2 linked regions of the Novipirellula artificiosorum genome follow. The protein of the gene in region 1 interacts with the protein of each later gene in a pairwise test. Links are inferred from orthologs where the notes say so. Each region holds a gene or a part of one and is shown on either strand. Other genes may lie near its edges. The genes, in order: leuS and ligA.

Region 1 (15,434 bases):
GACGGTTGGCGCGTCTGCGATTGGACCCACTGTTGGCACCTACGCCAGTGTTGCGCTCAACTCGGCTGACGTCTATGTTGCGCTCGCCTATGAGAAAAACCTCAATGCAATGGACAGTCGGCTGATGGGATCGACGACGGGATTGATTGGCGACGTCGCTTCCTATCACGCAACGACCGGCTTAAGTACGACCTCGAAAGGTGTCAAGGGCGACTTCGCAGTCATGAAGGCGGAATGGTCAGGAACCGTTGGCCAGGTCCGAGACGGAACGATCCCGTATTTGTTAGGAGTTGGGAAAAACCTCAAAGGCCTCGCTTCGGATGTGACTCGATTGCAGCAGTACCAAGCGGATGTCCAAACCTATCGACAATCGCTCGCTGGCAACGCCGACGCGATTGCGATCCGCAATCAGATCAAGCCGCCCGATTTCCAAACGAATACGTTCAAGCAATTTGCCCGACTGATCGATGCCGCACAAGCCGCAAAGCTAGGATGGCACGGCAGCTTGGATCATCAAATCCGCTCGGTTGCCGTGAATCGGATCGGAGAACGGGGCGAGTTGTCGATGAAAATGTTGCAAAAAGACATCGCGAAAAATCCTGAGCTGGCGGAGATGACCCCCGCACTGGTCAAGATGGAACAAGATCTGATCTCGGCAGCAACGTCAGCCAAATGGGATTACCCGCTGGATTTGAACACGCAAGGAAACCGCGCATGCAATGCTGGCCGCGCTTTCATCGACGAAATCCGAGGCACTGGTTACACCTCTCGAATTGAAGCGACACAGAATCGAGTGATTCAATTCAACGCCGAACACAACCCGGTGTACCGCAAACTGATTGGCCAAATGGTCGATGCCGAAATCAATCGTAGCGGTGCCATGTTGACATCAACAGCGAAGGCTTCCCTTCGCGAGCAAGCGATCGCCTTGCATGCATCGACGCTGATTCGGGTCAACAATCCCGCTGCGCCAACCCTGTCTGCGCCGTTTTCCCATTTGGGCATCAAAAACAAGCTGCCAAAGATGATCAATCGTGTGAAGGGAGAAGTTCTCAATCGCATGTATCCCACCTTGGAAAAAGCGATCGCTCAACACGAAGCACTGAAATTCTACATCAAGACAGGCGATACAACGCAGCAGACCAAGAACATGGAGTCGCTGTTGCGAAGCCATGTGGGAACGTTGCAGAAACAGCGGGCTGGGTTGCGAGCGTATGAACGGGGGATGAAGGAATTGTTCCCAAGTGGACGACAACCGATGGATGTCGTTGGCTACACGCGCTACCAGCAAGCCCAGGCGATGAAGAAAATTCTCACCGATCATCCCTACTCGTTCGAGGGGCCGTTCAACCACTTAGCGGACCGGCTGATCACCGCTGCACCTTCTGAATTCGCTGAGATTCTGGATCTTCCTTTCACGACTCGGCAAGATGTCCAGGATCTTGCCGACGTTGCTCGTGCCATCAATAACGGCAAGCTCGAGGTTCCAGGTATCAACAAAGGTGGAGTCGTCGCGCTGATGCTGCAAGGAACAGCCGGTGCGACGTTGAGCCAGATCGCATTTCGTGCGGACTTCATCAAAGACGTTTACTCGGGGAATTTCCAGCGACTACACGGCACCCTGCAAAAACCCTTGGAGGCATGGAGGACGCTAGCCGATATCACCAAGAGTCCGATGATGGAAGGGACCACGGATGTCGATATGGGACTCATCGTCAAGGGCGGTGGCAATAACCTGCTGAGCGTCTTCAAAGAAGCTCAGGTGACGTTTCCCAACGGCAAAATTCAGCGACTTCCCGGCGGAGACGCAATTAGTGCCATCGTCAAGTATTCGGATCCACAATCTTTCATCGGCAGAACCGCTCGCAAGACCGGTGTTGAAGTGCCGGTGGAATGGTATGTGTACCAAAATCAAGAACTGGCACAGATCGCCGACGCCGCTGCGGCACGAAGCACGCCGATCGATCGCGGTGGCATTAGCGTGATCACCAATGGCAATTCATTCGATGTCGTTGCCCACTACTCGCCTCACCTGGACCCTGCTGCGCAACTAGGTGGAGCCTCACGCACAATCCTCAGCGGTATGATGCACTCGGCAGTGGTCCAGTCGTCGACATCGCGAAGCATCGTCACGGCGAACGAGCTTGGACCTGCACTGATCGAAGCGATGAGCCGTTGGCACTCGACCGACTTGGACCTCCCCGAACCCACGATCCATTTGCGAGTCGAATCGCTTGGTGGCACGCGGCTTGGATACACGACGCTTGACAGAATCGATCAGAACGGTCATCCGATCGAAGCGACCATCGTCATTGATGACGACGCCGCCGGCCATGGTTGGTTCGTTGACCCAACACCATCGAGCGATACCGAGTTTTTGGTCGACACAGACGGAATCATGAAAGCCAGCGAGGATCCAGCGATTGGCCGCTTTGACGTCTTGTCGGTCATGCAACATGAACTGGGGCACCTCTACGGCTTCACGGAGTCCTTTGATGGGTTCGATTTGAATCAAGCGTCCAATCGCCAAGGCAGGCAATATGTCGCCACATCGACCGAGACGCTATGGTTGGATCCGAGCGGTAGCGAATTGGATTCCAGCCGACACGCGTCGTTGCTGATGGCCGGATCGATCCAGCTCGGGGTGCGCAAAACGCCGTCCCCCGCGGAAGTCGATTCGATCGCCGCGGCGCTAGATTCAAGTCAATTCGGATTCGCGAGCCTAGCGGTTGATGGCGACTTGACTGCGGCGGTGATTGGTTTCACCCCCATTCGCGAAGCCTTATTGGCCGCCAATGATGGCATCTCGCATGGGGTGACCAATGGAAGGTTCACGCAAACCCATCCCGATGCAGCCGATTTCGGTTGGACGATGGTCGGCGATATTCGAGTTGCGGACAACCAAGCAACGATCAGCGAAAGTGTTGGCATGATCAGCGACCTGTCGCAAACGTTCGTTGTGCCGCAAGGTACCCGCTCCGTCTCATTTACGCTCGGCGGCATCACCTTGGATGTCGGCCAAGGCGATCATCCCAGCGAGGCGTTCGAAGTTGCGATTCTATCCACAAATACAATCCAATCGATCAGCGATGAAATGGTTGGACTTGCAGGTGGTGACGCGATACTGAACATCGCACCCGATGGCACGACTCGGTTTGCCTCGGGCGTCACTGTGGAGGGAATCACGGACAGTGGCGACAAGATCACGGATCTGGCCGCTCCGATTCGTGTGACAGCAGCACTGCCCGAGTTCATATCCGAAACGGCCGTCACTGTATTCTATGATCTGATCGGATTCGGTGAAGACACCAGTCGTACACAGGTCAGCAATGTCTTGCTTGAAAGCACGAACACGCTGACATGGCACAATGCCGACCTGTCGGTCGATGTAAGCGGCGACGGCAAAATCAGTCCCTACGACGCACTGCTGATCATCAACGAGCTAACCGACCGTCGCTACAGTCATCACCTAACAGGCACCCTTGTTACCGTCACATCCACCGTTCACCCACCACCCTACTTCGATGTTACTAATGATGGGAAGCTCACGGCCGAGGATGCCGTGCGAGTGATCAATGCATTGTCAATGGTGCCACCGCCGCTCCTTGCTGGATGGCAGAACCCGAGGCTACATGAAGACATCAATGACGACGGGAAAGTGACTGCCGGCGATGCGTTACTCCTCATCAACGAGCTTGTCGATCGCTACTTTAGCGATCCCGAAACGGGCAAGCTTTGCGAGATTGATGCGACGCACCATCCCGCGCCCTACTACGATTGCAACGGCGATGGAAAACTCACTGCCGTTGACGCGCTGATGACGATCAACTACCTCAGCCGTCAGCAAACAGGCGAAACGGAGCAAGCCGTCACGGAGGGGCTCATCAACCTTCTCAGCCAACAGCAACGAGAGACAGCATTCTAAGCACGTCATCATCGGCGTTGTAGGCAACAAGTTGAATATCTGGATCTCGGCTTTGTGGTAACATCGACGACGGTTTGTGTGCAAATCTAGGGCCAGGGATCGGCCAGAAGCCGTGTTGCTCGACGGCATCGACTGTAACGCTCCCTGACTTGGTGTTGCGGTGCCAAAACCTCGCATCGCATGTCCAATTCAAAACTCTTGAAATTTTCTTGGGAATAGAACTCGTTTTTGATCGTAGTAGTGGGCAGAGACGGCAAGTTGCCGTGGGCTTTCCAAAACGGCAGACCTGAAATGGACCACATCGCAACGTTATCGAACGAGGATCTGAAAGATCTGGGAAACCAGGGATTCACGTTGGCGCTGCGATTGCTAAGTCATCGAGAAGATGCAGCGGATGCGGTTCAAGACGCGATGCACCAGTTGTTCCGCAAGCATGCTTCGTTCGATTCGGGACGCGGATCCCTCAAGTCTTGGTTCTTACGGATCGTCAAGAACCGCTGCATGGACATGCGACGCAAGGCACAGCCCGTTTCCGCTGGATCAGATTTTGACCCACTCGATCGTTCTTCGGGGTTGCCCCAAGACAACCTCGTTAAGAAGGAAGGGGTGGACATTGTCCGCGACGCATTAAACCAACTTTCCGAAGAATCGCGAGAGATCTTATTGTTACGAGATTTTCATGGACTCCGCTATGCAGAGATTGCGGACGTGCTCGGTATTTCGCCGGGCACCGTCATGTCACGGCTGCATCGTTCGAGAGAAAAGTTGCGAGAACAGATTTCCCACACAGGGGGACGAGACAAGCATGTCCAGTTGTAACCAAATCAACGAACGCCTCTCCGGCTTCCTGGATGGTGAATTGACTCAGGGCGATCACCAACGCGTTGAGGTGCATTTACGTTCCTGCGAAAGCTGTCGAGAAGAGCTGGCGGCAATGAAAGAAATCAAAGCGGCTGTTTCGAATGGTTATGTTGTATCCGAACTGGATCACGAAAGATGGGAGAAGATGATGAATGACCGACCTGCACGTTTGAGCCGTGGAATCGGCTGGACGCTGTTGATCTCTGGGATCGCTTGGATCTTGAGCCTAGCGATCTGGGAGTTCGCAATCGATAACGATGTACCCCTTCACATCAAATTGCCCATCAGTGCGATTTGGTTCGGCGTCCTGTTTCTATTCCTGTCGGTTGCGCGGCAGCGGATCATTTCCTATAAGACGGACAAATACAACGAGGTAAAGATCTAATGAATGTGGTAACAACCGAACAAGTTGCCGGTCGAACCATCACGGAATCTCTGGGGCTTGTCCGTGGCAACACGATACGCGCTCGGCATATCGGAAACGATATCATCGCAGGATTCCGCAACATCGTCGGTGGCGAAATTCACGAGTATGCCAAGCTGATGGGCGAAGCTCGTGAACAGGCGATCGATCGGATGGTTGCCGAAGCAAAGGAACTCGGCGCCGATGCGGTCGTCAACGTTCGCTTCTCGACTTCGGTCATTATGGGCGGAGCAGCGGAGATGCTCGCCTACGGAACGGCCGTGAAGCTGGATGAAGCGGACCACTGATCTGGTGCATTTTTGTAAATGATGTGGGAGCTGATCGGAGAAGGGGGCAGGTACGAATAGCCAAGTGGGCTGAAGGGTGCTTCGCACTATTCGTGCCTGCCCCCTTTACCTTGCGTTTGAGACCGATGTCCTACCTAAAAATACTCTAAAACGGGAACGTCTCGTCGAGTTCGGATGCTGCCAATTCCACCAAGAAACTTGACAAGCGATCCACCATGACTTGCATCAGCATTTCTCCCTTTTGGGCGGATGCGGGATGCGGGTTTCCACAACCGGTGTTGGTTGTCAACAAATGCCATGGACGCGAAAGGTTGACCCAGCCTCGCTGGATTGCACGAAGCCGCGCTGGTTTGACCGATCCCTCGTCGGCCGCCAACGAACCGTCGTCGTTCCTGCGGACCAAGTGACCAAAATAGGCCAATCCGAGGGACGTTTCCATCTCTCCGGCGTGGTCACCTGGATCGTCAAAGATCTCTGGCTGCACATCTGCGGTGAGTTCCCGAAACCAATTGCAGAGGAAGAGATGCGATGAGGTTTGCCCCATCAGTTCACGAATCAGCGGTTTGAATTCATTGCCACCATGGCCATTGAGCAGGACCACCTTTTTGATGCCATGTCTCGATAGCGATTCGACCAAGTCGCGAATCACCAAGCCGATGGTGCTGGGGTTCACGTTCATGGCCAAGGCACACTTCGCCATGTTGGTCTCGGTACCATACGGAAGAGTTGGCAACATGAAGACCTTTGCGTCTTGCTTCCAGGCAGCCTCGCAAGCCAGCGTTGCAATCGCATCGGCCTCGAACGTGTCCGTTCCGTAGGGCAGATGCAGATTGTGCGGCTCGGTCGCTCCGAACGGCAAGACCGCGACTTCGTACTTCACCTGCGAAACGTTCGCGTAATTGGTTTCGGCTAAGATCCATGGTCGCATGAGCAGGTTCTCGCTCGTTTTTGAGTAGGGTAGCAGCCAGAAAGGTCCAAAGCCAACTATTTGACGACTAGGTTCACCAACCGTCCTGGGACGACGATTTGTTTGATGATCGTCTTGCCTTCGATCAACGCCGCAACCTTTTCGTCTGCCAGTGCGATTTTGGCCAAGTCGTCTTTGCTGATATCGGGAGGTACGTTGATTTTGGCCTTGATCTTCCCGTTGATTTGAACGGGGACTTCGATGCTGCTTTCGACTAACGCCGACTCGTCCCAGACTGGCCAAGCTTGCTTCGAGATGGAACCCTCTTGGCCTAACAACTGCCAGAGCTCTTCGCACAAATGGGGAGCAAACGGTGAGAGGAGTTTAAGAAAGGTCAGCATCGCTGTTTTGGGGCGTTTTTCGCTTCGCGTAAAGAAATTGGTGCATTCCATCATCTTGGCGATCGCCGTGTTGAAACTGAGTGATTCGCAGTCTTCGGTGACCTTGCGGATCGTTTGATGCAGCACTCGTAATTGGTCTTGGTCGCAGGGCTCCTCCACGATCGCGTCGACGACCGTCAACTCGTCTGCGTCTTGATCGATGATCATGCGCCACACTCGGTCGAGGAAGTTGCGCACGCCACCAACACCTGTCATGGCCCACGGCTTCGTCGCTTCCAAGGGCCCCATGAACATTTCATAGAGCCGCAGCGCATCCGCACCGTATTCACGGACGACCAAGTCAGGGTTCACGACATTGCCTCGGCTCTTGGACATCTTGTGAGCACGGCTGTCGACTTTGATCTGCTTTTTGGACTTCAGCACAAAGCCTTCGCCTTGCTTTTCCACGTCGTCTTCGTCGACCACGACCGATTCAACGGGTTGTCCGTTGACACTGACATGACCTCCTTCACGATCACGACGCACATCGGTTGAAGACACCGGTTCACCATCGCCATCGACATAGCCGGAAAATTCGACTTCGCCAAGAATCATGCCTTGGTTGATCAAACGGCCGAACGGTTCTGGCGTGCTGACGTGACCACGATCATAGAGCACTTTGTGCCAAAACCGCGAATACAGCAAATGCAGCACGGCGTGTTCGGCGCCTCCGACATACAAATCGACGGGCATCCATTGCTTTTCTTTTTCCGGATCGACGAAGCACTGATCGTTGTTGGGATCAATGTAGCGCAGGTAATACCAACACGATCCGGCCCACTGGGGCATTGTGTTGGTTTCGCGGCGATAACGTACGCCGTCAATCGTGACGTACAACCAATCGTCATCAGCTTTGGCAAGTGGCGGTTCGGGGCGACCGTGTGGCTTGAAATCTTCAAGCTCCGGAAGGCGTACGGGCAAATCGGCTGGATCAACTGCACGTTTCAGCCCCGTCGCGTTCCCATTCGCATCAAGCTCGTGCAGGATCGGGAAGGGCTCGCCCCAGAATCGCTGGCGACTGAACAACCAATCACGCAGTTTGTAATTGACCGCTTCGGCCCCCATCCCCGCTTGCGCAAGCGACGCGGTGACGCTCGCTTTGACCTCGGCCGTAGTCTTTCCGTCAAACTCCGCGCTGTTGATCGCTTTGCCCTCGGCGACAAAGCACACATCCCCGGCGAGAATCGCCTCACGGTTGGGATGGTCGACCGCTGGGTCAACGACGGGGATCACCTTCAAATCATATTGCTTGGCGAATTCAAAGTCGCGTTCATCATGAGCAGGCACCGCCATGATCGCTCCGGTGCCATAGCCCGCAAGCACGTAATCGGCGACCCAAATCGGGATCGGTTGTTGATTGACGGGGTTGATCGCATGCGATCCGGTGAAGACACCTGTTTTTTGCCGATCGCCTTCGGTCCGTTCGCGGTCAGATTTGAAGGATGCCTTTTCACAATACGCTTTGACTTCGTCGGCTTGCTCCGCCGTAGCCAAACGCTTGATCAGCGGATGCTCTGGGGAGACCACCATGTAGGTTGCTCCGAAAAGCGTGTCGGGCCGTGTCGTGTAGACACGTAGCGCCGAGTCAATCACGGTGTTAGGCATTCCCGATGCTGTGCGGCTTGTTTTCCAAGACTCAAACTCGGACAGATCGCCGAGAAAAAAATCGACTTCTGCGCCGGTGCTGCGACCGATCCAATCTTGTTGAAGCTTTTTGATTCCGGTTGGCCAATCGAGGTCATCCAGCCCATCAAGCAGGCGCTCGGCGTAGGAGGTGATTCGTAACATCCATTGTCTTAACGGAATGCGTTTGACCGGATGGCTACCTCGTTCGCTCTTGCCGTCTTGGACTTCTTCGTTGGCCAGCACCGTGCCGAGAGCAGGGCACCAGTTGACCAACGCATCGTCTTGATAGGCCAAGCGGTGTGAATCGCGATAGCCTTCGACCGCCGTGCGGCCTGCGCTCTGAACGTCTTCGGGAATCGGCAACTCGGAGATCGGCCGACCCTTCTGAACCTCGTTGTCGAACCACGTATCGTAAAGGACCGTGAAAATCCACTGGGTCCAGCGAAAGTAGGCTTCGTCCGTCGTCGCCAAAACGCGGGTCCAGTCATAGCTGAACCCGAGCATTTTGAGTTGCCGCGTAAACGTGTCGATGTTTCGCTGAGTTTGGATTCGCGGGTGTTCGCCGGTGCTGATCGCATGTTCTTCGGCCGGCAAGCCGAAAGCGTCAAAACCCATCGGATGCAGCACCGATTCACCTCGCATCCGAGCAAACCGGGAAACGATATCGGTCGCCGTATAGCCTTCGGGATGCCCGACATGCAGCCCATCACCGCTGGGGTAGGGAAACATGTCCAAAACGTAGCGTTTCTTGCCCGTGGGGACCTCGGGAGTGGCGAAGGTGCGGTTTTCGTCCCAGAAAGCTTGCCAGCGAGGTTCGATTTCGGCAGGATTGTATCGGGGCATGGCGAGGATCGCTTTGGCGAAATAGTATTTGGAAAGGGGTTGTGAAGTGGCAGATTCTAGGAAAAGGAGGGGCTGACCTAAAGGAGTCACGCGGACGACTACGGTTGACTCGTTGGTGGATGGAACGCTACAGGTCGTTCATCATGCAAATCCTCCGCACGATTGTCGATTTTCTTCGGTTGCCCTTGGCGCCTCTTTCGTGTGCGCTCGTTGTTTTGTTGCTCAGTGGCTGCGGCGTGCGCGCTCCGATCCATTTTTGGCAGCCTCCGATCGTTCAATCCGCGGTCGGTAAACGGGTGGCCGTCTCCAAAGTGGCGGGGCCAGAGGAGATCGCCGACCGAATCCACGAAAGACTACTGGCCTCCCCCCCCAATGATACCGGCCGGCAACTGAAACTGGTCAATACCGAAAAATTGCAAGCAAAGACCGCGATTCAGCTGGTGTCGGCCATCGACGATCAGACCAGCGACGTGGCATTGGCATCGGTCGCCCGTCGTGAAGGCTATGACTACATGCTTCGCGGCGAGGTTCTGACCCAGCGCGACTATGGGCAAAAAAAAGACTCAATCGACCGGCTGATCATGTCTTGGCGTTTAACCTCGATGGACAACCAAAACCCCTCAAGCGGCCGGCCCGTTGTGATTGACGAGCAGTTCGCGATCGAACGATATCCCGACTTGGTCTTGATGCCCGATCCGACCGATCGGCTGGTAACGGCTGCGGTCCGCGAAACTTACCGGCTGATTACCCCGTCGATCGAACGAGAAAAAGTGCCCTTAGCGGTGCCAAGGTGGATGCCGGGCAGCCAAGCGGTTCGCCGCGGGAATGCGGCAGCACGAACCGGCGATTGGGCTGGGGCAGAGCAGATTTGGAAGCAAGTGGCCGAGCAGCACCCGATGCAGTCCGCGGCGGTTCACAACTTGGCCTTGGCCGCGGCCGCGGCTCAAGATTTCTCGCAAGCTAAAAAACTCGCTCGTCAAGCGATTCGCCAACATCCAACGCCGATGTATCAAAAGACGATGGTATGGATCGAACAAAAACAGCGTGATTACCACGAGGCCTTCAACCTGCCCGACCCACCCGAAGGGTGGTTTGTAACGCGGCGGTAAGCATCGCGTGAACAACAAGTGACGACTTTGGTAGTGGACGAGGCCACGAGTCCCGTGTTGCAGGACTCGTGGCCTCGTCCACTTCTATGAAATGTTTGCTGCTGTCAAGTGACTGTTGTGTTGGGGTGGTTGTTGATTGAGTTTGCGTTTAAACGATCCGGTTCCCCATTCTTCTATCCGAGCTCTGATGGCCCAAGTCCCCGACGAGAGAATTAAACTTAAGTTCTAGTCCTTCAATAATATGTGCGTCTTGCATCAACGCATTATCGACGAAATAGGTGTTTTTCTCCTATAGCAGTTCGATACTTTATTTGCGGACGGTCCCCTAGAAGGAAGTCACTGCTCATTTACTCACCTTCAAATTTGCAAGTATTGGCTCAACAAGAGTGATGGAATCAGAAAAGCAAAGTACGAGATTTGAGATCATCGCCAAAGGAATCACCATTTGGGTGATCATCATCCTTGCCGAGATCATTCACGGCATCCTTCGAGCGATCATCCTTGTCCCAAATGTCGGTGAGTTTCGATCCAACCAGATCGGTGTTTTCACGGGTTCCGCCATCATCCTTGCAATCGCCTACTTCACCATCCGCTGGATCGGAGCCAAGAGCCGCTTGGAACTACTCATGGTGGGAGCCATCTGGCTCTTTTTTACCGTGACGTTCGAGTTGTGTTTTGGACGACTCGTTGTGGGATTATCGTGGGAACGGCTGGGTGCTGACTACAACGTGCTGAATGGTGGGTTGATGCCAATCGGACTCTTGGTTCTGTTCTTCAGCCCGATGATTACAGTGAAGCTTCGTGACGTTAGAAAGTGATTAACATCATTCGCCGGGATCGTCTTGACTGTTTTTAACCGCAGTTTCGTAAACCGTAACTGCCGCTTTTGCCATCAAGTGCATGGTTTGCCGTGATGGTACCAGCACAGAAGCGTTCAACGAAACGATGATCGCAAATTCCGAACGCCGCAAGGCCGCCCGAGTGCCGCCTTGCCGTTCTGCCTTGCTAGGCAAACAAGGATCACAAACGACGAACTGAATCTCGTGTTGGTCTGCCAATCTTTTAAGTTACTAGAAGCCTCGCTGTCACCCAGCGAGGCTTTTTTGTTTATCGTATGTGAACCCCGTGCAAGCCGAGAAGCGATTGGCAACGACTTAGGATTGTTTTGGCTTTTGATCATCGACCAGTCTTAACACCATTGTTTCTCAAGCTATTTTGAATGCAGCAATACCTCTGCGATTTCTCGCACACGATTCATTGTAATGCCTTTGCGTTGCTCGACATCAGACTAACCAGCGATAGATCGTAGTGACCACTGACCGCGGGGTGGTCGATGATGCTGCTGGGGGTTATTGCTCATGGTGTTGCTTATCCGTGGGAAGCAGATGGTTTGTAAATACAAGGCCCTAGAAGCTTTCACTCACTTGGATAGACTGGAACATTCAATTCAGCCGGAAGAGTTCATGATAACCGATTCACAGAACCAACAAACGATTGCTCTATCTGACATTGGCATGAAATCGCCTCTCAGGAAGCAATTGGCTGCGGTTTGGAAAGAGGGCAACTTCACCAAGTCAGCTATCGCCTTCCTCACTAAAGGGGGCATGGACTTTTTCAAGAATAAATGCCTCCGTAGCCAATTGGTATTGCTGGAGGTCGCTTGATCACGAGAAAAACAAAGTGCAAGCCGGAAATGCGCAAGGCACCATTTGATTCGCTCGTTTTCGATATACTTTTCTCGTCGCATCAGGCAGGCAGACCAGAAGATCGAAGGAAAGGCAATCGGAAGTTCCAATGCTGTGTCCGCAACCCAATGGCTGAAAATGGATTGCCCAGAACTGCAACACCCCACCTCGAACAGGAATAGAACAATGAAACCATTCCATCTGATCCTTGCTGTTTCAATTGCCGCCGTATCATTTGCTTCTTCAACGACTCTCGCAGAGGAGCCGCCTGAGATGTCTGAACCATCGTTCGTTGTTCATCCCATTGGGCATTTCAAGAGTACTGATGGCCAGACTCGAATCGTCGTTGATAAGAAGTTCCAAGCTGGTTTGCTGGGACTGGGCGGCTATTCCCATATCCAAGTTTTTTGGTGGTTCAGCAACAATGATACGCCTGAGAAAAGAGCGATCCTCCAGGTTCATCCGAGAGGCAACAAAGACAATCCGCTTACCGGTGTGTTTGCAACTCGATCCCCTTTTCGACCGAATCTCATCGCCTTAACCCTCTGTAAAATCTTGTCGATCAAAGACAATGTGATCGAGATCGAGAAAACCGATGCCTTCGATGGCACACCCATCCTAGACATCAAACCGTTCATACCCGGTTACGACACGGTAGAAAACGCCAAGGTCGCTGAGTGGCTGGGGACGACTGGAAGCTAACGGATTCATGTTCACTTCGTCACTACGCCACGATACATGAACCCATGAGTCTTTGGCGTCTGGGCCATATAAAAACTGTCGATCTGAACGGAAGTGAATGGTTGAGTCGAGAACAGTTCAGGTACGTCTAGCGTCAACGTGCAACCATCGCCGAAAAATCGCTGAAGTCCATTCAACCGTCTTTGCCAACGTGAAACCTTTTCGTCGGGGCTGATTTGCATCCGACTGAATGACCTTTGGGATCTTGCCGTCATACTCGACTTCCAGTGTCAACCCGCTCTCCGTCGCGCGGACCGCCATGATACTTCGCACATCTTCGATCAAGCGGTAAGGTTCGAAACGTCCGATCACTTCTTCGCGACGCGAACGAGCGATTTCGAGCGAGCGGTCATCGATTTCCAGCAAGATCCCATCCTTGTCAATAACGCCGACAAACTCCTCAACATGTGCGGCATACCGCAACCGTTCCGCCGCAATCTCACGGGGACGACAAACGTGATCGGCAACGCCAGTCGTGGCGGCACTGCGCGGCATGCTGTCGAACTTCGCCGAGGCGGAATCTTGGGCGAACGTCAGCCCTCCGGCGTCACTGATCGCCTTCAGCCCAACGGTGCCATCGCTTCCGGACCCAGAAAGCACGATGCCAACAGCACGCCCAGCCTGATCTTCGGCTAGCGAATGAAAAAAATGGTCAACTGCGGTGAGCGGACTCTCATCGGTGTCGGGCACGACGGGCCGAACGGCACCATTCTTTATTTCAAGGAACTGTCTAGCAGGAGCGATGTAAACGCAGCCCGGTTTCAATTTTCTTCGACCGGCGATTTCGATCACTCTCGTTTCGGTCGCCGTACGGAGCAATTCACGAAGCAGCGAACTACTGGATGGATCAAGGTGCTGAACAAACACCAACGCCAAGCCTTCACATCGTCCAAGATGTTGCAACAGTTCTCCGAACGCATCAAGCCCTCCCGCAGAGGCACCGACGCCTACGATCAGCGGAGCACCTTTGGGTCCGTTTGCTTAAGATTTCTTTCCCGGCATGGGCCGCTCGGTGGTTGTGAAAGGATGGAAACAAATGAGTTTGGGCCTGACGGTTGGCCGTGACTCTCTTGTGTCATCAGTATATCGAGTTAACAGTCGGTCGGTAGTTGGGACGCACGCCGATCGACAGCGCAGTTGGAACGGGTACTGCACCGCAAACGGGACACGATGTCGCACTGGGGCTAACGCGCGGCGAGCGGCCATTTTCGGGGAGGGGAGGGTTGAGGTAGAATCGTGCCTTCATCGGTCACCCAAAAAAACCGCGAGTGACGCCGGAAAACTTTAGCATTTTTGTCCAGCAACTTGATTAGATTGGAGCTAGGGTTGTTGGACAAGGACTTGCCCCACCACGCAACAGATCACGATTTGAAGAGCCTAACAGGATGGCGCCACTTGAAGAGCGGATGGGTGCACCAGCGTCTTGCCGCTCACAATTGGAAATCCGATAGTTGTTTCTCGCACGATGCCGACTGTGATTGTTGTGAAAGAGAAGAGAATGAGTAAGCGATGCCCTCCCTGTGGAAAAAAACTTACTAAGTCCCAACGCAATTGGTACGAGTTACCCATCGCGGTATTGTGGCTGCGTCCTTGGCGATGTCCCCATTGCTTTACTCGATATTGGCGATTTTTTTGACGATCGCGATCCGTTGGCAAAGTTGTCGGCTTTCCTTTGCAGCTTTGTGTTTCTCGGGATCAAGCAATCTCCAGCAAGATCAACTTGCAGCCGAAGCGTAGGTTCGCAAGAAGCCGGGGTCGCTGAGTGGTTGGGGAAATCTGCAAGATAAGCGATTCAATGTTCACTTCGTCGCCGCTCCGCGGCACCTCAGGCTTTGGCGTCTCGTCCCTGTAGAAGCTGATCATGATCACTCAATTGCTCTTGCTGTGGTTGTCGATCGGAATCACACGGACGAGAATCGTCTGAATCCGATCCAGAGTTTCTCAGAAAGTTGCAACCATGCCGTTTCGAATAACCGGGAAGTACGATCTCGTCATCTGTGACATCGACGGCTGTCTGTCGCCGGAGTCACACGCCCCAATCAACATTTCGGGACTGGGGAAGATTGCCGAAGAGTTTCAGAAGCGGAACTGGCCGATTCGAGTCTCGATGACGTGGCTCTATATCAATTGCGATCTAGAGCACATCAGTAAGGCGACGGCGATCGATCGATTGATGATTCAGACGGGGATTCAACCGGAACGAACAGCAGGGATCGGCGATACGATGGGTGATCGGTTTATCGCTGAGCGTGTTTCGTGGTTCGGATGTCCAGCGAATTCTGAAGCCGAAATCACCAAGGCAGCCGCCTATGTTTCGCCACACGAGGAAGTTGAAGGCGTACTGGACATTCTTCATCAATTAGTTCACTGAGACGAAATTGACGCCTCAAACAGTACCGCTTTGGAGTGCTCGTCCGAGGCCATAACGCCACCGAACATGTCCAGTGTTCCCCAGTTGGCTGCTGAAGCAAGTGTGCCTTGGATTTCCTCAACCGGGCAAGGCCAGACGTTTTTGAAGCGTTCAACACGATCTGGGTTGCTGTCGTGTTTTGGATGGTCAGGATCATTCCTTGAGGGTGGTGTTTC
Region 2 (15,017 bases), on another replicon or contig:
GTGACTTTGCCTTTGGCTTTCACGCCACTGAGCATTTCGACCCAATCTTCTGTCGCTGACGCGTTGACGGGGCAGATCCCTAGCAAACACACTGCGAATAGAAAGCCAACCGGTCTGTCGATCCGCGATCGATTCGTTCCTTCCTTCACGAGACTATTTTCCTTTCTTGGGATTGAGCGGTAACACATTGGCTCGTTCGGCATAGGCTTGCCATTGTTTGGCCATCTTTGAGACTCGCTCTGGCATTTCGTCACTCAAGTCGTGCTGTTCGCTACGGTCCTTGGCAATGTCATAAAGTTCCCATTCGCCTTTGGCTCCCATCGCGACCAATTTGTAGTCACCGATGCGGATGGCGCGGTTTCCTTCATGTTCCCAGTAGATCGCTTCGCGTTGCAGCGGTTTCCCTTCGAACAGCGGCACCAAGCTTTCGCCTTCCATCGGCTTAATGGATTTGCCGTCATGATAGGTTTTCGGGTACTCCACACCTGCGACGTCAACCGCGGTCGCCATCAAGTCGATCAAATGGCCAGGCGTCGATTCCAATTCGCCATGACGTTTGATCTTGTTCGGCCAAACGGCGATCAGCGGCGTCGAGATGCCCCCTTCATGCGTCCAATGTTTGTATTCGCGGAAAGGTGTGTTCGAAACCGTTGCCCAACCGCGTCCGTAACCAATCGCCGTGTCCGCTGGGCCAGCCATCGACCCCTTGCCGGTTCGCATCGGATACCCGTCACGAGACTGCTTGGGGGTCATGTCGGGTTGCAAAAACCCTGCTGCTTGGACCGGTAACGAAGGCTGGTCGGCTCGCGGCCCCCCTTTGCCACCTCGGCCGTACCCTTCGGCGCAGCCACCATTGTCTTGCAAGAAGCAGATCAACGTGTTGTCGTATTGGCCAGTCGATTTGAGGGATTCCACGATTCGGCCGATCCCGCGATCCATGCAATCGATCATTGCCGCGTAGACCTCCATGTTTCGTTTGTCCCAATCCCAAAAGTCCGTCTCTTTCCACTTTTGCGAAATGGGCCAATTCACGGTGCTGTTGCGATCAATCAATCCCATCTCGATCATGCGTTGATAGCGAGCATCGCGGATCGCATCATAGCCTGCGTCGTAGCGTCCTTCGTATTTGGCGATGTCGTTTGGAAGAGCATGCATGGGCCAGTGGGCTGCGGTGAAGGCGACATATAGAAAGAATGGCTTGTCGCCGGCTTGCATGTGATGGTCTTTGATAAAACGCGACGCATGATCCGCAATGGCGTCGGTGTAGTAATAGGTTTCACCGGGCCATTGGCTGGGCGGGTACTCGGGATCTGCAAAGGGCGAGATGTATTGGTTGTTGCGAGTCAGTGTATTGGGATCAAAAAAGCTGCCGGCGCCATGAATCGTTCCGTAGAATCGATCGAAGCCGCGTTGCATGGGCCAATTGTATTTGTCGGCTTCGGATTGCGGACGCGTGACAGAAGTGACGTGCCATTTTCCTGCCATGTAGGACTGATAATCCGCGGATTTCAGAGCTTCGGGAATCGTGACACAATTGCGATTCAAGTTGCCGCGATATCCATCCACGCCACGATCTTCCATCATGTGACCGACACCCGCTTGGTGAGGGTACAGACCCGTTATCAAACTCGCTCGAGTTGGACAGCAGCGAGCGGTGTTGTAGAACTGCGTGAACCGGAGACCGCTTTCAGCTAAGGTCGCCAAATGAGGCGTTTCGATTTCGCCTCCATACGGACCAATATCCGAGAATCCCATGTCATCGGATAGGATGTAGACGATGTTGGGACGCTCTGGGGATTCGGCTGCCACCATGACCCGAGAAACAAACGGGATCAACATCAATGCAAAGGGAAGCATCCGGACCAGTGGATTCCCGAACGGTCCTGTTCGCCAAAGCGACCGCGTTGGGTTGGATTCACGGAGGGGCATCATGAGCACGATCTTTCGTAGATGATTCGCGAAGGGCGGCGCAGAAGCGTACGTCCGTCGTTTCGGCCGTCCTCCGCACCCTGGTCAGGATGGACATCCTGACAAACAAGAACGCATGATACACGATTGGCTTCGCCGATTGGGTGACCAACACGCTGGTAGGCCTCGTATTCCGCCGCAGCTCAATTTTCGGGAAGGGCCGATTCCTACCTGCCACACTCTCAAGTGATTTGGCCGGTGGGAACCGGCCCTACTTCGAACGCCTACCCACAATTCAAGCTGAGTCGGAATACGAGTGCCGACACCTTATTGGGCCGTTCCCGAAACCGAGGAGGTCTCGAGCGACAATTCGTCGCAGGCATGATGTGAACCGGGGGCCGGGCGGATCTCCACGGCGCCGCGGCGAACCACTCCCATGGCTCCTGCGGGAATCCGCAAATGGACCGTGACCTTCTCTTCCCCATATTCTCGCGACAAGACTTCGCCTTTGGCCGACAAATAGGCCAACAGCTTTCCATCGCCTGGATGAACATCGACTTCAATGTCGTAGAACTCGCGGCCGAGTGCTTCGCCCACGGCCTCCTCGAGTAACCCGATACCCTTTTTACTCATGGCGCTGACGGGAATCGCATTGGGGTATCGATCCAAGACGCGATTGAGCACGGCGGGATTCTGGATGGCGTCAATCTTGTTGAGCACCAGCAGCGTGTTCTTTTCTTCGATTTCCAGCTCTTTTAGCACGCTGTAAACAGCGCTAATCTGTTCAAACACCGTCGGACTGCTTGCGTCGGCAACGTGTAGCAGCAAGTCGGCCTGACGAGTTTCTTCAAGGGTTGACTTAAAACTGGCAACCAACGAGTGAGGCAAATCACGAATGAACCCAACGGTATCGCTAAGCAGGACCACGCCCCATCCGGGCAATTGCCAGCGACGAGTCCGTGTATCGAGTGTCGCAAACAACTTGTCTTTCGCCAGCACGTTGGCTTCCGTCAACGCATTCATCAGCGTGCTCTTGCCCGCATTGGTGTAGCCAACAATCGAGACCGTTGGCGCTTCGTTTCGCGCGGCGACTTGTTGTTCGCGCCGACGTTCGACCTTGCCGAGCTCCTGCTTCAAGTCGAAAATCCGTTTCTGAGCCAATCGGCGGTCCACTTCCAACTGTTTTTCCCCCGGGCCACGCATTCCAACGCCCATCGCTTGGCGTGACAGGTGGGTCCACATCCGTTTCAAGCGTGGCAGAGAATACTCGAGTTGAGCCAATTCGATCGCCAGCCGCGATTCGTGAGTCCTCGCGCCCGCAGCAAAAATATCGAGGATCAATTCGGTGCGGACGAGCACCTTGACACCCGTCGCTTTTTCCAAGTTTCGCACTTGAGCCGGCGAAAGATCGTTATCGAAAATGACCACGTCCGCATCGTGCCGCTCGACCATCAAGCGAAGCTCTTCGACTTTCCCTTTTCCAAAGAAGGTGGAAGACTCAGGAGTCGATCGCCGCTGAACCAGTTCATCAACAACTTGCGTCCCTGCGGTGATGGCCAGCCCATGAAGTTCCTCCAGCGGATCGGCCTCGACCGTTTGGTCAGGCATAATCAGCCGAGCCAAGATGCTTCGCTCTGGCGAATCACCACGAAGTTTATTTTGTTCTCGCACGATTTTGTGGGGTGTCTCCGAATCAGATAGGGAAAGGGGAGTCAAACTGATTATAGTCGTCCGCGACCAAAATCGTAGGGCGGCACGGCCACCGTGGCTCGTTTCCCAGACGCTGCTAAGACGACACGTTTGCCACGCAAAAGGCTCGCCTCGTGGCATCGATTAGACTACTTAAAACTCGATTTTGAACGCAAAAGATGGTGATAATGCTGGGCAAAGCGGTGGGACTCGTCGCGGACGTATTGCAGCAAACGAAGCGCATAGGCACTCTTGCTCAACCGAATCGGTTCGGATTCGCCAGGTCGAAAAATTTCTTCGTCTCGTTTCGCCAGGGAAATGACCGTCGGCGGAGAGATGTCTTGGTCGCGAAATGCTGCCATGGCGGCATTCAATTGGCCCTTGCCACCGTCGATCAACAAGATATCCGGAAACGAATCCCCCTCGTCTGAGAGTCGCCGAAAACGACGGGAAACGACTTCGTACATACTGCGGAAATCATCGATTCCATCCACGTTTTGAATCCGAAACCGCCGATAGCCCGGTTTGAAGGGCAACCCATCAATGAATTGAACCAAGCTGGCGACCGTTTCACCACCGCCTAAATGTGCAATGTCCATCCCTTCAATGATCCGTGGTGTTTCAGCCAGCCCAAGCACTTTGCGAAGTCCCGTCAGTCCCTTTTGGGGATCGATGTAAAAAACCTCGGGCTGAACATGAGTGTCCAATTCACCGCGGTCTTCTAATCGCTCGAGCATCCCAATCTCATCACGCAGCACTGCGGCACGCTCGAACTCGAGTGATTTGCTGGCCGAAATCATCTCGTCATGCATTTCTTTGAGTAGCCGTTTCTTGCCACCTTCCATGAAGGTCTGCAAGCGGCGAATGTCTCGACGGTAGTCTTCTTTGCCGATACGGAAATTGCACGGTGCCGTGCATTGATGGATGCTCGCCAACAAACAGGGGCGAAACCACTTCCAACGTTCATCGGATTCGCTGATGTCGAGGGTGCAGGTACGGAACTTAAAGATCCGCTGAAGCACCTGAATGGCACCTCGCAGCGAACCAGCACTTGGAAAGGGTCCGTAAAGCTTCACGCCCTTTTCACGCGGTTCACGCGTTACCTCAACCCGTGGAAACTCGTCTCGTGTCGTGATCATCAAGTAAGGGAATGTCTTGTCGTCTTTCAAATCCTTGTTGTGTTTGGGTTGAATGTCTTTGATCAGTCGCGATTCCATCAACAATGCATCGACTTCGCTGTCGCATTCGACATAATCGATGTCGGCAATTTCGCCTACCCACGGAGCGGTTCGCTGGTCTTCCGCTGCAGCTTTGAGAAAGTAGCTGCTGGCCCGACTGCGCAGGTTCTTGGCTTTGCCAACATAGATGACTCGTCCTGCGGCGTCCTTCATCAAATAGACTCCCGGGATTTGCGGGAACGTCTTGACCTTGATCGCAGCATGATCGAACCCGAGGTCATCGGGTGAGGGCGCATCGTTCTTTTTCGACAGATCCGTCATGGGGTATTGGAGTTCAACCTTCCAGGTTGTGACCGAATGAGATGTTTCGCAACGATTCCGTTCCTCATCCTTCCCGTTCCAGAAGGGCTTTGAATTCCTCTTCGGTCAATACGGTTACTCCCAATTTCTCTGCCTTTGCTAGCTTGCTTCCAGCCTTTTCGCCCGCCACCACAAAATCCGTATTCTTGCTGACGGTACTTGCCGCCCGACCACCGAGTTTTTCAATCAGGGATTTGATTTCGTCCCTTTTATAGTGAGCTAACGTGCCGGTAACGACAAGCGTTTTTCCCGCCAAAGGGCCTTCGCCTTGCTCGGGATCGGTATTCGGCTGCGTCAGGTCGACGTTTGCATCATCCAATGCGTCGAGCACGGCAGCTCCATAATCGCTGTGCAAGAACTCGTACAGACTGTTCGCGATCGCGTCACCAATCTCGTGAATCGCTGCCAAATCCGCTGCGGATGCGCTGCGCAGCTTTGCCAGTGTCGGATATTGGCGAGTGATTAACTGCGCCACGCGTGGGCCGACATGACGGATCGAGATCGACGATAACACTCGTGCCAGCCCCCGCGACCGACTTGCTTCGATTCCGGCGATCAAGTTCTCGGCATTCTTGTTGCCGACTTGCACGTCGATCAGGGTGCCGTCTTTCCCTTTCCGCGGTTTCAGCCAATGGAGCTTGGCAATCTGGTCGACCGTCAGCCGATACAAATCGGCATAGCTCGAAACAACATCGCGACCCATCAAGAGATCCACAAACTCTTCGCCGAGTCCATCAATCTCCATTCCAGGGCGACTGCCAAAGTAGATCAACCGTTGACGCAGCTGAGCCGGACAGGTTGGACTGGGGCAGCGAATGTAGACGCCTCCTTCGTCACGAACCAATTCGGTTCCACACTCAGGGCAATGGGTTGGAAACTCAAATGGCGGCAACTCCTGTTTCCGTTCGTGCTTCTCAACACGCACGACCTTGGGGATGATCTTACCCGCTTTCTCAACCACCACCACGTCGCCCTCGCGGACATCCAAACGTTCAATCTCGTCGGCGTTATGGAGTGATGCCCGCGAAACCGTCGTCTCGGCAATTTCAACGGGTTGCAAATGAGCAACCGGAGTAATCGTTCCCGTCTTTCCAACCTGAACGCTGATCGATTCCAAGACCGTCGTCGCTTCATATCGCTCGAACTTGTACGCAATCAACCATCGAGGGCTCTTGCTGCGAATACCAAGTTCGTCGCGCTGATCAAATCGATTCACTTTGAAAACGATCCCGTCAACCTCAAACGGCAAATCGGGCATCGCTTCTTCGAGGACGGCAACCGCTTTCAAAGCATCCGCTGAGTTCTTCAGCAGCTGAACTTCGGGCGTTGGAGGGATGCCCCATTTGCGAACTGCACGCAGGAATCCGATATGGTCTTGGACGTTCAGGCCATCCGTTTCACCCACACCATGACAAAAGAACTTCAGATTGCGCTGCGCCGCGATGGCCGGATCAAGCAACCGAATCGTACCTGCCGTCACATTTCGCGTGTTCTTGTACGCTTCGGATCCCGCTTCGGATTGACGCAGATTCAAATCGGCCAAATCGGCGTTGGTCATGTACACCTCACCGCGAACCTCCAAGACGGCTGGTGGGTCGTTTCCGAGCAATCGTAGCGGTAGGTCGCGGATCGTGCGGACGTTGTGGGTAATGTCGTCACCGACTTGACCGTTGCCGCGGGTTAACGCGACCGCAAGTGTGCCGTTTTCATATCGAATCGACGCGGCGACGCCATCGATCTTGTATTCCATGACCCACTCGGTTGGCCCGCCAAGTGCTTTCTCGGTCCGATCAAAGTAGGCCTTCAACTCCTCGCGGCTATAGGTATTGTCAATCGATAGCATCGGGACCGCGTGGGGCACCTGAACCAAATGAGGGACGGGGGCGTCCCCAATGCGCTGCGTTGGCGAATCCGCAGAGGCCAAATGGGGATGTTCGATTTCGAGTTGCCTGAGCTGCTCGAGCAGTCGGTCATACTCCAGATCCGACACTTCCGGCTTGGCTTCCAGGTAGTACAAATGGTCGAGTCTGCGGATTTTTTCCCGCAATTCCGTCATGCGTTTGGCAACCGATTCGTTCACAGTGTTGACGAGATTGTTGGAGGAGGTCGTGGAATTAAGACGGATCGCACGAATTGTAGCAGCAGTCGACGGTGGTTGTTGATCCCCTTGAAACCAATCGGCCACCTGCAAAAAGGCCGGAAAATGACAGCAAAATATCTCTCTTTCCGTGGACCTGTCTTTCGGGCTATTCTCGTCCCCAGCTCAACAAAACCGTCGAAACCGAGGATGCCTTCAAATGGCCGACATCTATTTTGCCAAAGTACCGATCCGCAATGCCTATCTTCGCGTCCGTAACCGGATGTCGAGGGCCAGCGGTTTTTCCAGCTTGATGCAGCGATACGGCATCAACTTGGTCTTGGATGTCGGTGCAAACAAAGGCCAATACGCCCGTGAACTGATTCGCACAGGCTACCGCGGCCGGATTGTTTCGTTTGAGCCGCTACCGTCTGCATTTGAAAAGCTAAAACTAAACCGATGGAGTTTCGGGGATTGGCAAGTGGAGCCGATTGCCTTAGGGGCTGAAAACACGACCGCCACACTCAATGTTGCCGGCAATTCACAGAGCAGCTCGCTGCAGCCGATGCTGGACGCTCACGTCAATGCGGCGCCAAGTGCCGCCTATGTCGATACCTGCGAGGTCGAAGTGCGGCGACTTGACGGCCTGTATGACCAGTACTGGAAAGCGGGCGATCGCTGCTATTTGAAGCTTGATGTGCAGGGCCATGAGCATCAGGTCATCGCAGGTGCATCGGGCTGTCTCGACCGGGTGGTGGCCATACAGATGGAACTGTCCATGCGTCCTCTTTACCAAGGTGCGGAAACCTGGCAACAAGCGATCGAATCGATGCAGCAGCTTGGCTATCAGTTGATGTCACTGTCACCCGGTTTCGGTGATCAAGCCACAGGCGAAATGCTGCAAGCCGATGGATTTTTCGTTCGACGCGAAGAAGTGGAAAAACTAAAAAAACAGTCCCAGCGATTGGCGGCTTAGGAACGACGAAACCCCAAGGGACATGATCCTACTCACGCCCCAAGACTTGAACGCCTTTCTTTTGAACCGTCAGCGTGATCCCACGGGTTTCACCGGGATCGATGGAGAAATTGCCGGAGCGGTGATAGGAATTCGGCTCCGTCGCGGGAAGCTCGTACTGCGGATGCGTGACGCTGACGGAAATGTGATCCTTTCCGGGGATCCCCGAAATCGTCGCCTGTCCCTTTGCATCGGTCGTGGCCACAAAAGGCTTGTCTGACAGCGTTTTCGAGTCCGCCGTCTTCAACGCTTGGCGTGCCGAGGTGAGCCACCGGGGCGTGCGGAAATAGGTTCCGAAAATGAGGCTCGGCCCGGGGGTGAAAACGATGCCCGGCGACAGCGAGATCACTGCGTTGGACACGGGTTTGCCCGCTGGGTCGACAATCTGAAAATTCACCGTCGCGGCCCGCTCCATTTCAATCACGCATGGCTCGGAATCCTCGCTTGAACATACTTGCGAGACGGTGAACGACCGTTGCATCGATTCCGCATGCTGCATGGTCGTGACGTAGGGGATGCGAGCGAGCAGCTCGGCCGCCGGCGGAGTCGCCGAAACAAAGCCCTCACAATCCGCGACCACTTGCAGTTCGGAACACGGGGGGATCGATTCAAACACGAAGGAACCATCGGGGTTGACGGTCGTTGTTTCACACCAATCAATCGATTGCCGATTGACTGCGGCGTTGGGCTTGCTCGAGAGTGCGACGGTCAATGCCACGCGTCCATCGATGACGGGACGCGGAACTCGATCGCTCAACACACCGCGAAGTGTTTCTCCTGTCCTCATCGGCAGATCGACAAGGTTGCCAGTCAAGTCGATCGGCTCACTGAACAAAGTGGGCGTCCCTTCGCGATAACGGACCAACATGACCGATTGGATCGACGGGTCCAGAGGCGGCGAATGGAGCGTACCATCCTGATGGAGTTGCCATGCAGGATTCTGCGTTTGGTCAGACAAAACGGCATACAAATCCTCGCTGATCCGCTGTTGCGTCTTCGCATCGACCGCCGTTGCCGTGAAGCGTCGCCCCGGAGTCAAGCTGGCCTCGATCGGTGAATCGACGCTGTACTCTTGGTGGAAGGGTGCATATTCGGGATGCTGAATCATCAGCATGATCGTTCCTGTTTTCATCTGTTCGTAGACGAAGAGCGGGTATTCGACGGTCGCCTTCCCGCGGCGGTTGGTTGCGGATGATGCCGTCATCGCATGGTTCCCATAGGCACTCGCCGATTCGTCCACGGTTCGAAGACCCACGACTTGTGCCTCGGCGCCCACCACGGGCGTTCCACTCGGATCGACGACGGTCACACGAACCCTTCCTCTGGCCTGGTCAGGGTTGGCATAAAGCGGAAGGAAGTTCACTCCGATTGTCCCGGCGACAACGAAGACCGTCGTGAACGCCAAACCCGCGAGCACTTTGGTCAACCCGTTCGGTTCGCGAACGAAACCGTCGGAACCGATCTGTCGCACTCGAGCAACCACCTCGCTTTGACGCAAGAACGCAAGCGCGAACGGTTGTTCCAGTGACCGATGCAAGCCAATGGCTAAGTCGGCAAGCATCTTTGCATAGCTTGGGCGGTCTCCCTTGGATGCGACCGCATCGCATCGCACATCACAGGCGAATCGATGTGCCGAGGGAAGCTTCCACACCAGCGGGATCGGCCAGAAAAAGATCTGTGTGATCCGAGCAAGAAGCGACCACGCTAAGTCGCGTCCTTGGAGATGGCTGCATTCGTGGGCCGTTACAAAGCGGAGTTGCTCGTCGCTCAGATGGCCAAGCAGCGACTCAGGAAACAAGATCATGGGACGGTGGATCCCGGTTGTCATCGGAACCGAAATGCCGGATGAAGCCATGACGTCGGGTGGATCAGGTAACCCCATCGATCGAGAAACCGAACCAACGAAGTCGACGATGCGGTCCTCCGCTGTGTCTGCCTGCCGCAAAACCAATCGCAGGGCGATGAATTGACGTAATATCCTTAGCAACATCAACCCAGCGATCGCGATGTACCCGAAACACGCCGCGATTGTGATTCGCTCACGCAGAACCGCGAACGAAAACGCAAAGGCATGCTGAGCGTTATCGCCCCTGCGCAGATTCTGAATCGACGCCGCCGGCTGAGAGGTTGCGGCAGGGGATGCCGAGCCCGGTGCGTCGGCTGTGGACGTGATCACCGGCTCCGTGATCACCGGCTCAAGCGCAGGCCCCTGATGAGCTGGTAGCAAGTGGGTCCATTGGGTCTGCCATTCGTTTTGCGGTGATCGCTCCGCGAATTGGAAACCCCAGCCGGAGAGAAAGGGGGTGGTGCCTACCATCACGAATAAACCAACCATCGTGAATCGCCAAAGGTAAACAGGAAACCGAACGCTGAAACGTCGAAGGGTCCCGTGCAGTAGCCAGGCAATTGACAAGACAAGCGTGGTGCGGAGCAACACGAGCGCGAGGATCAATTCCGGTCCACTGAGTTGTAACCTGCTCATGGTGAGTCCCCCTTGGAGTTGTCTTCTGCGGTTCTTTGATCCGTGATTTCTTTGAGCATGGCCAAATCGGCATCGCTCAGCTTTTCGCGACGGAGGAGTTCCATGATCAAATCTGTCTTGGATCCCCCGGTAAAGACTTCAGCCATCCGCTGCATCGTTCGCGAGAACTGGGCTGACCGGCGTGTGCGTGCGCGATAGGCGAACGCCTTGCCGGATTTTTTTCGCGACAGGTATCCCTTTTGCAACAGATTTCGCAGCACCGAGCGAAGCGTTGCATTTTCAATGCTCCAACCAAACGCTGCCTGGATCTCCGCCGGTTTCTGATCGGGTGCCTGCCACAGAATCCGTAATGCCTCGCGTTCGTTTTCGTTCAACTCATCCATCGTAAATCCTCCCATGCCAACACGGCATCAAGTGTGAAACTATCACACTTGATGCCGACGGTCAAGCACAATGTGTGAAAACTTCACAGATGGGCGATGCGTGAGCGCGACGGCCATTTCCTCTCACTTTGTTTTCCGGAACAAATCGTTCAGGCAACCTTACGGCGGCTTGAGAAGTGCTGAAACGAACCATTGGATTTGATTCCCGATGGCCGTGTTGATGCGAAACAGGGGCCCTTACCGCGAAGCGGTTAGATTCCAGAGCCCAGGGTCGACGCGCAGCGGCGCACCCTGGGGCCACTTGAATGAGCTCTATCGATCCAAGAAATCACGAACTGCGCGATGCACGTTCGGCTGCAAAATGATCGACAAATGGGTAGCCCAAAGGGATCGAGTCTGGGCATGCTCAACCACTTTGGGAGGACGGATCCAGACGTCGAGATTGGCCCACAGAATCAATCGACGGATGCCGGGTCCTACATCGCTGTTTTCTGACGCTCGCGTGGCACTCGCCATCACGGGGACTTCCGGAATCAAGCCGCAGCCTATCGCTCGGAGTCCCTTCGCCACGGGGCTGGCGTTCATGATCGGGGCAATCGAAACCAGATGCGTCACGCGGTGATTCTTGGCTTCGGCGATCGCTTGCCGAGCAACCCAATCACCGAAGCTGTGTGTGACGATCGCAATCGTTCCCCGCTCGCTTCGATTGGCAGCGCTGATCTCGAGACGCAAACGGTCGATGCTTCGATCCAACGACCGAAACGCCCAGCGATCCCGCCAAATTTGTGTGCGGAGCGATGTCTTCCTGAGCGAATAGCGTAGCGGCTGCATCAGCAGACGAGGCTCAAAAAAACCTGGTACCAGAACGATTTGGTCAATCATGGATTTCGTCAAGCCGCGAACGGGACGCTCGCATGTCTCGTGGTCGGTCACACCTTGATTTGAGGGTGGCCGCGACTCCGCAGAGGGTGTTCACGCTGTGAGCTGGGCCAAGATTTTGTTCAACGTTTTGCTCGGGCGCATTGCGGCGGATGTCTTTTCTTGGTCGGGAAAATAGTAGCCGCCAAGATCCACGGCCTTGCCTTGTGCCGCTGCCAATTCGTCAACAATCGTCGGTTCTTGTTCTTCCATTGCCTTAGCGACGGGCGTGAAAGTGTTCGAGAGCTCCGAGTCGATCGTTTGATCTGCCAGTGCACGGGCCCAGTACATCGCCAGATAAAAATGGCTGCCTCGTGTGTCAATCTCCCCCACTTTTCGTGATGGTGACTTGTCGTTCTGTAGAAAACGTTCCGTAGCCGTTTCGAGAGCTTTAGCCAGGACGTCAATCTTCGGATTGCTTTTCTTGCGCCCCAGGTCTTCCAGGGAGACCGCCAAGGCAAGGAATTCGCCAAGCGAATCCCATCGCAAATGGCCTTCGCTAACAAATTGCTGGACATGTTTTGGAGCGGAGCCTCCCGCGCCGGTTTCATACAAACCGCCTCCCGCAAGCAGTGGGACGATCGACAACATTTTTGCACTCGTCCCCAGTTCCAAAATGGGGAACAAGTCGGTCAGATAATCTCGTAGGACATTGCCGGTCACCGAGATCGTATCCAGTCCCTCAGACGCCCGCTCGCAAGTCACTTGTGTTGCTGCGACCGGATCGAGAATCCGAAGGTCCAGCCCGCTGGTTTCGTGGTCTTTCAGGTAGCTTTCGACCTTGGCAATCAAATTCGCGTCGTGGGCACGATTCTTATCGAGCCAAAAGATCGCCGTGGTTCCCGTGATCCGCGCGCGATCGACAGCAAGTTTGACCCAGTCCCGGATCGCGACATCCTTGGTTTGGCACATTCGCCAAACATCCCCTTTTTCGACCTGATGTTCGAAAATCACCTTTCCGGCTGCGTTGGTGACACGGACGGTACCGCTTGCAGGGATTTCAAACGTCTTGTCGTGCGAACCGTATTCCTCCGCTTTCTTGGCCATCAGCCCCACATTGCTGACCGTCCCCATCTTGGTGACATCAAAGGCGCCGTTCTTTTTACAAAAGTCGATGGTTTGTTGGTAAACGCCTGCGTAACAACGGTCGGGGATGATCGCCTTGGTGGGCTGCAACTTTCCATCCGGCCCCCACATCATCCCGGACGAACGAATCGCTGCCGGCATCGACGCATCAATGATCACATCACTTGGTACATGCAAATTGGTGATGCCGCGATCGGAGTCCACCATGGCTAACGATGGGCCTCGCTGGTAGACGGCCTCGATATCGGCTTGGATCTCGGCTTGCCTTGCCTTCGGTAAACCAGCCAACTTGGCTTCGAGTCCTCCCATTCCGTTCTTCGGGTCGACGGCGAGTGTCTCAAACGTTTCGGCGTGTTTCGTAAAGATGTCGGCAAAGTAGACGCTGACAGCGTGTCCGAATAGGATCGGATCGGACACCTTCATCATGGTCGCTTTCAGATGCAGTGACAGCAACACACCACTTTTGCGAGCGGCTTCGATTTCGCGATTGTAAAACGCTTGCAGACTGCTGACGCTCATCACCGAGGCGTCGACCACTTCGCCAGCATCAACCGGAACCGATTCTCGCAACACGATTTCTTTCCCATCATCACCCGAGAGTGTGATTTTCAAGGGACTGGAATCGTCAAGTACAGCCGATTTTTCGGAACCGTAAAAATCACCTTCGGTCATGTGTGCAACATGCGATGGACAATCGGCGGTCCACTTGCCCATCGAATGGGGATGAGCTTGGGCGTACTTCTTTACCGGAGTCGCAACACGCCGATCCGAATTGCCTTCGCGGAGTACCGGGTTCACCGCACTGCCAAGCACCGAGGCGTACTTCGCACGCGTTTGCGTTTCCTGATCGGTTTTCGGGTCAGCGGGGAAGTCGGGAACCGCATAGCCTCGGGACTGAAGCTCTTGGATCGCCGCAGTCAATTGGGGAATCGACGCGCTAATGTTAGGCAGTTTGATGATGTTGGCTTCGGGGTTCTTGACCCGTTCGCCAAGTTCGGCCAAGGCGTCGGAAACAGCCGAACTGCCAGCGGCCTCCGGAAAAGCCGCCAAAATACGACCCGCCAACGAGATGTCTTTTGTCGCGATGGTGACGCCCGCAGTCGCACCATACGCCTCGACGATCGGCAACCAGGAAAACGTCGCCAACGCCGGAGCTTCGTCGGTGTGGGTATAGATGAGATCCGCGGTCGATTCGGACATGGTCAGCCTACAGGAGAAATGGGTGCGAAGAATACGCCCAAAGGGTGGCTATTACCGAGGAAAATGTCAATAACCGAACCCGGATGCAAACCCGCATCGGGGCTGCGGTGGTCCCCTGCGCCCGCTGCGTCGCTACAATGATCAATGCTTAAGGGCACGATCTACTACATCCTTCCCTCGTTGATTCGCAAAAAGACTTTCATGCCGACCCCCAAACGCTCCACCTCGCTCGTTCGCTTGTTCGCGTTTCTGACCCTCGTTTCGGTGGCGATGCTTGGTGCCGCTGAGCGGCCCAATGTCGTTGTGATTCTAAGTGATGACCAGGGTTGGGGCGATCTCAGTCTGAATGGCAACGTCAACCTGAGCACTCCGAAGATTGACTCGCTCGCCCGCGACGGGGCCAGTTTCGATCGCTTTTATGTTTGTCCCGTTTGTTCACCGACTCGTGCCGAGTTTTTGACGGGACGCTATCACCCGCGCGGCAAGGTCTATAGCACCTCCTCGGGGGGCGAACGCTTGAATTTAGACGAAATCACCATCGCTGACACGTTTAAGGCCGCTGGCTATGCGACTGCGGCGTTTGGCAAATGGCATAACGGGATGCAGTACCCCTACCATCCCTGTGGCCGCGGGTTCGATGAGTACTACGGTTTTTGCAGCGGACATTGGGGAGACTACTTCAGTCCCATGCTGGAACACAACGGCCAAATCGTTCAAGGTG

Evidence for each region.
Region 2: the proteins of leuS (region 1) and ligA interact in binary tests that used the Escherichia coli proteins (3 or more experiments, as listed by UniProt). The link is inferred for Novipirellula artificiosorum from one-to-one orthologs.

The regions. Positions count from the first base shown.
Region 1 is NZ_SJPV01000011.1:42,060-57,493, forward strand. Bases 6,282-9,635 are described here. They hold leuS (leucine--tRNA ligase), read right to left. Parts: upstream 9,314-9,635; coding sequence 6,482-9,313; downstream 6,282-6,481. Other genes in these bases: Poly41_RS24600 (creatininase family protein), read right to left, coding at 6,282-6,425; Poly41_RS24610 (tetratricopeptide repeat protein), read left to right, coding at 9,457-9,635. Outside these bases: Poly41_RS24580 (dockerin type I domain-containing protein), read left to right, coding at 1-3,925; Poly41_RS24585 (RNA polymerase sigma factor), read left to right, coding at 4,217-4,744; Poly41_RS24590 (anti-sigma factor family protein), read left to right, coding at 4,731-5,171; Poly41_RS24595 (YbjQ family protein), read left to right, coding at 5,171-5,497; more of Poly41_RS24600, read right to left, coding at 5,643-6,281; more of Poly41_RS24610, read left to right, coding at 9,636-10,422; Poly41_RS24615 (hypothetical protein), read left to right, coding at 10,809-11,240; Poly41_RS24620 (hypothetical protein), read left to right, coding at 11,781-12,086; tsaA (tRNA (N6-threonylcarbamoyladenosine(37)-N6)-methyltransferase TrmO), read left to right, coding at 12,381-12,809; Poly41_RS24630 (chemotaxis protein CheB), read right to left, coding at 12,927-13,805; Poly41_RS24635 (HAD family hydrolase), read left to right, coding at 14,806-15,219.
Region 2 is NZ_SJPV01000006.1:166,178-181,194, reverse strand. Bases 4,677-7,613 are described here. They hold ligA (NAD-dependent DNA ligase LigA), read right to left. Parts: upstream 7,192-7,613; coding sequence 5,161-7,191; downstream 4,677-5,160. Other genes in these bases: Poly41_RS17550 (FkbM family methyltransferase), read left to right, coding at 7,433-7,613; Poly41_RS17560 (excinuclease ABC subunit UvrC), read right to left, coding at 4,677-5,096. Outside these bases: Poly41_RS17575 (FMN-binding protein), read right to left, coding at 1-149; Poly41_RS17570 (arylsulfatase), read right to left, coding at 154-1,932; GTPase HflX, read right to left, coding at 2,236-3,579; more of Poly41_RS17560, read right to left, coding at 3,747-4,676; more of Poly41_RS17550, read left to right, coding at 7,614-8,188; Poly41_RS17545 (M56 family metallopeptidase), read right to left, coding at 8,217-10,709; Poly41_RS17540 (BlaI/MecI/CopY family transcriptional regulator), read right to left, coding at 10,706-11,092; Poly41_RS17535 (esterase/lipase family protein), read right to left, coding at 11,405-11,974; Poly41_RS17530 (NADP-dependent isocitrate dehydrogenase), read right to left, coding at 12,065-14,296; Poly41_RS17525 (arylsulfatase), read left to right, coding at 14,441-15,017. UniProt on the Escherichia coli protein: DNA ligase that catalyzes the formation of phosphodiester linkages between 5'-phosphoryl and 3'-hydroxyl groups in double-stranded DNA using NAD as a coenzyme and as the energy source for the reaction.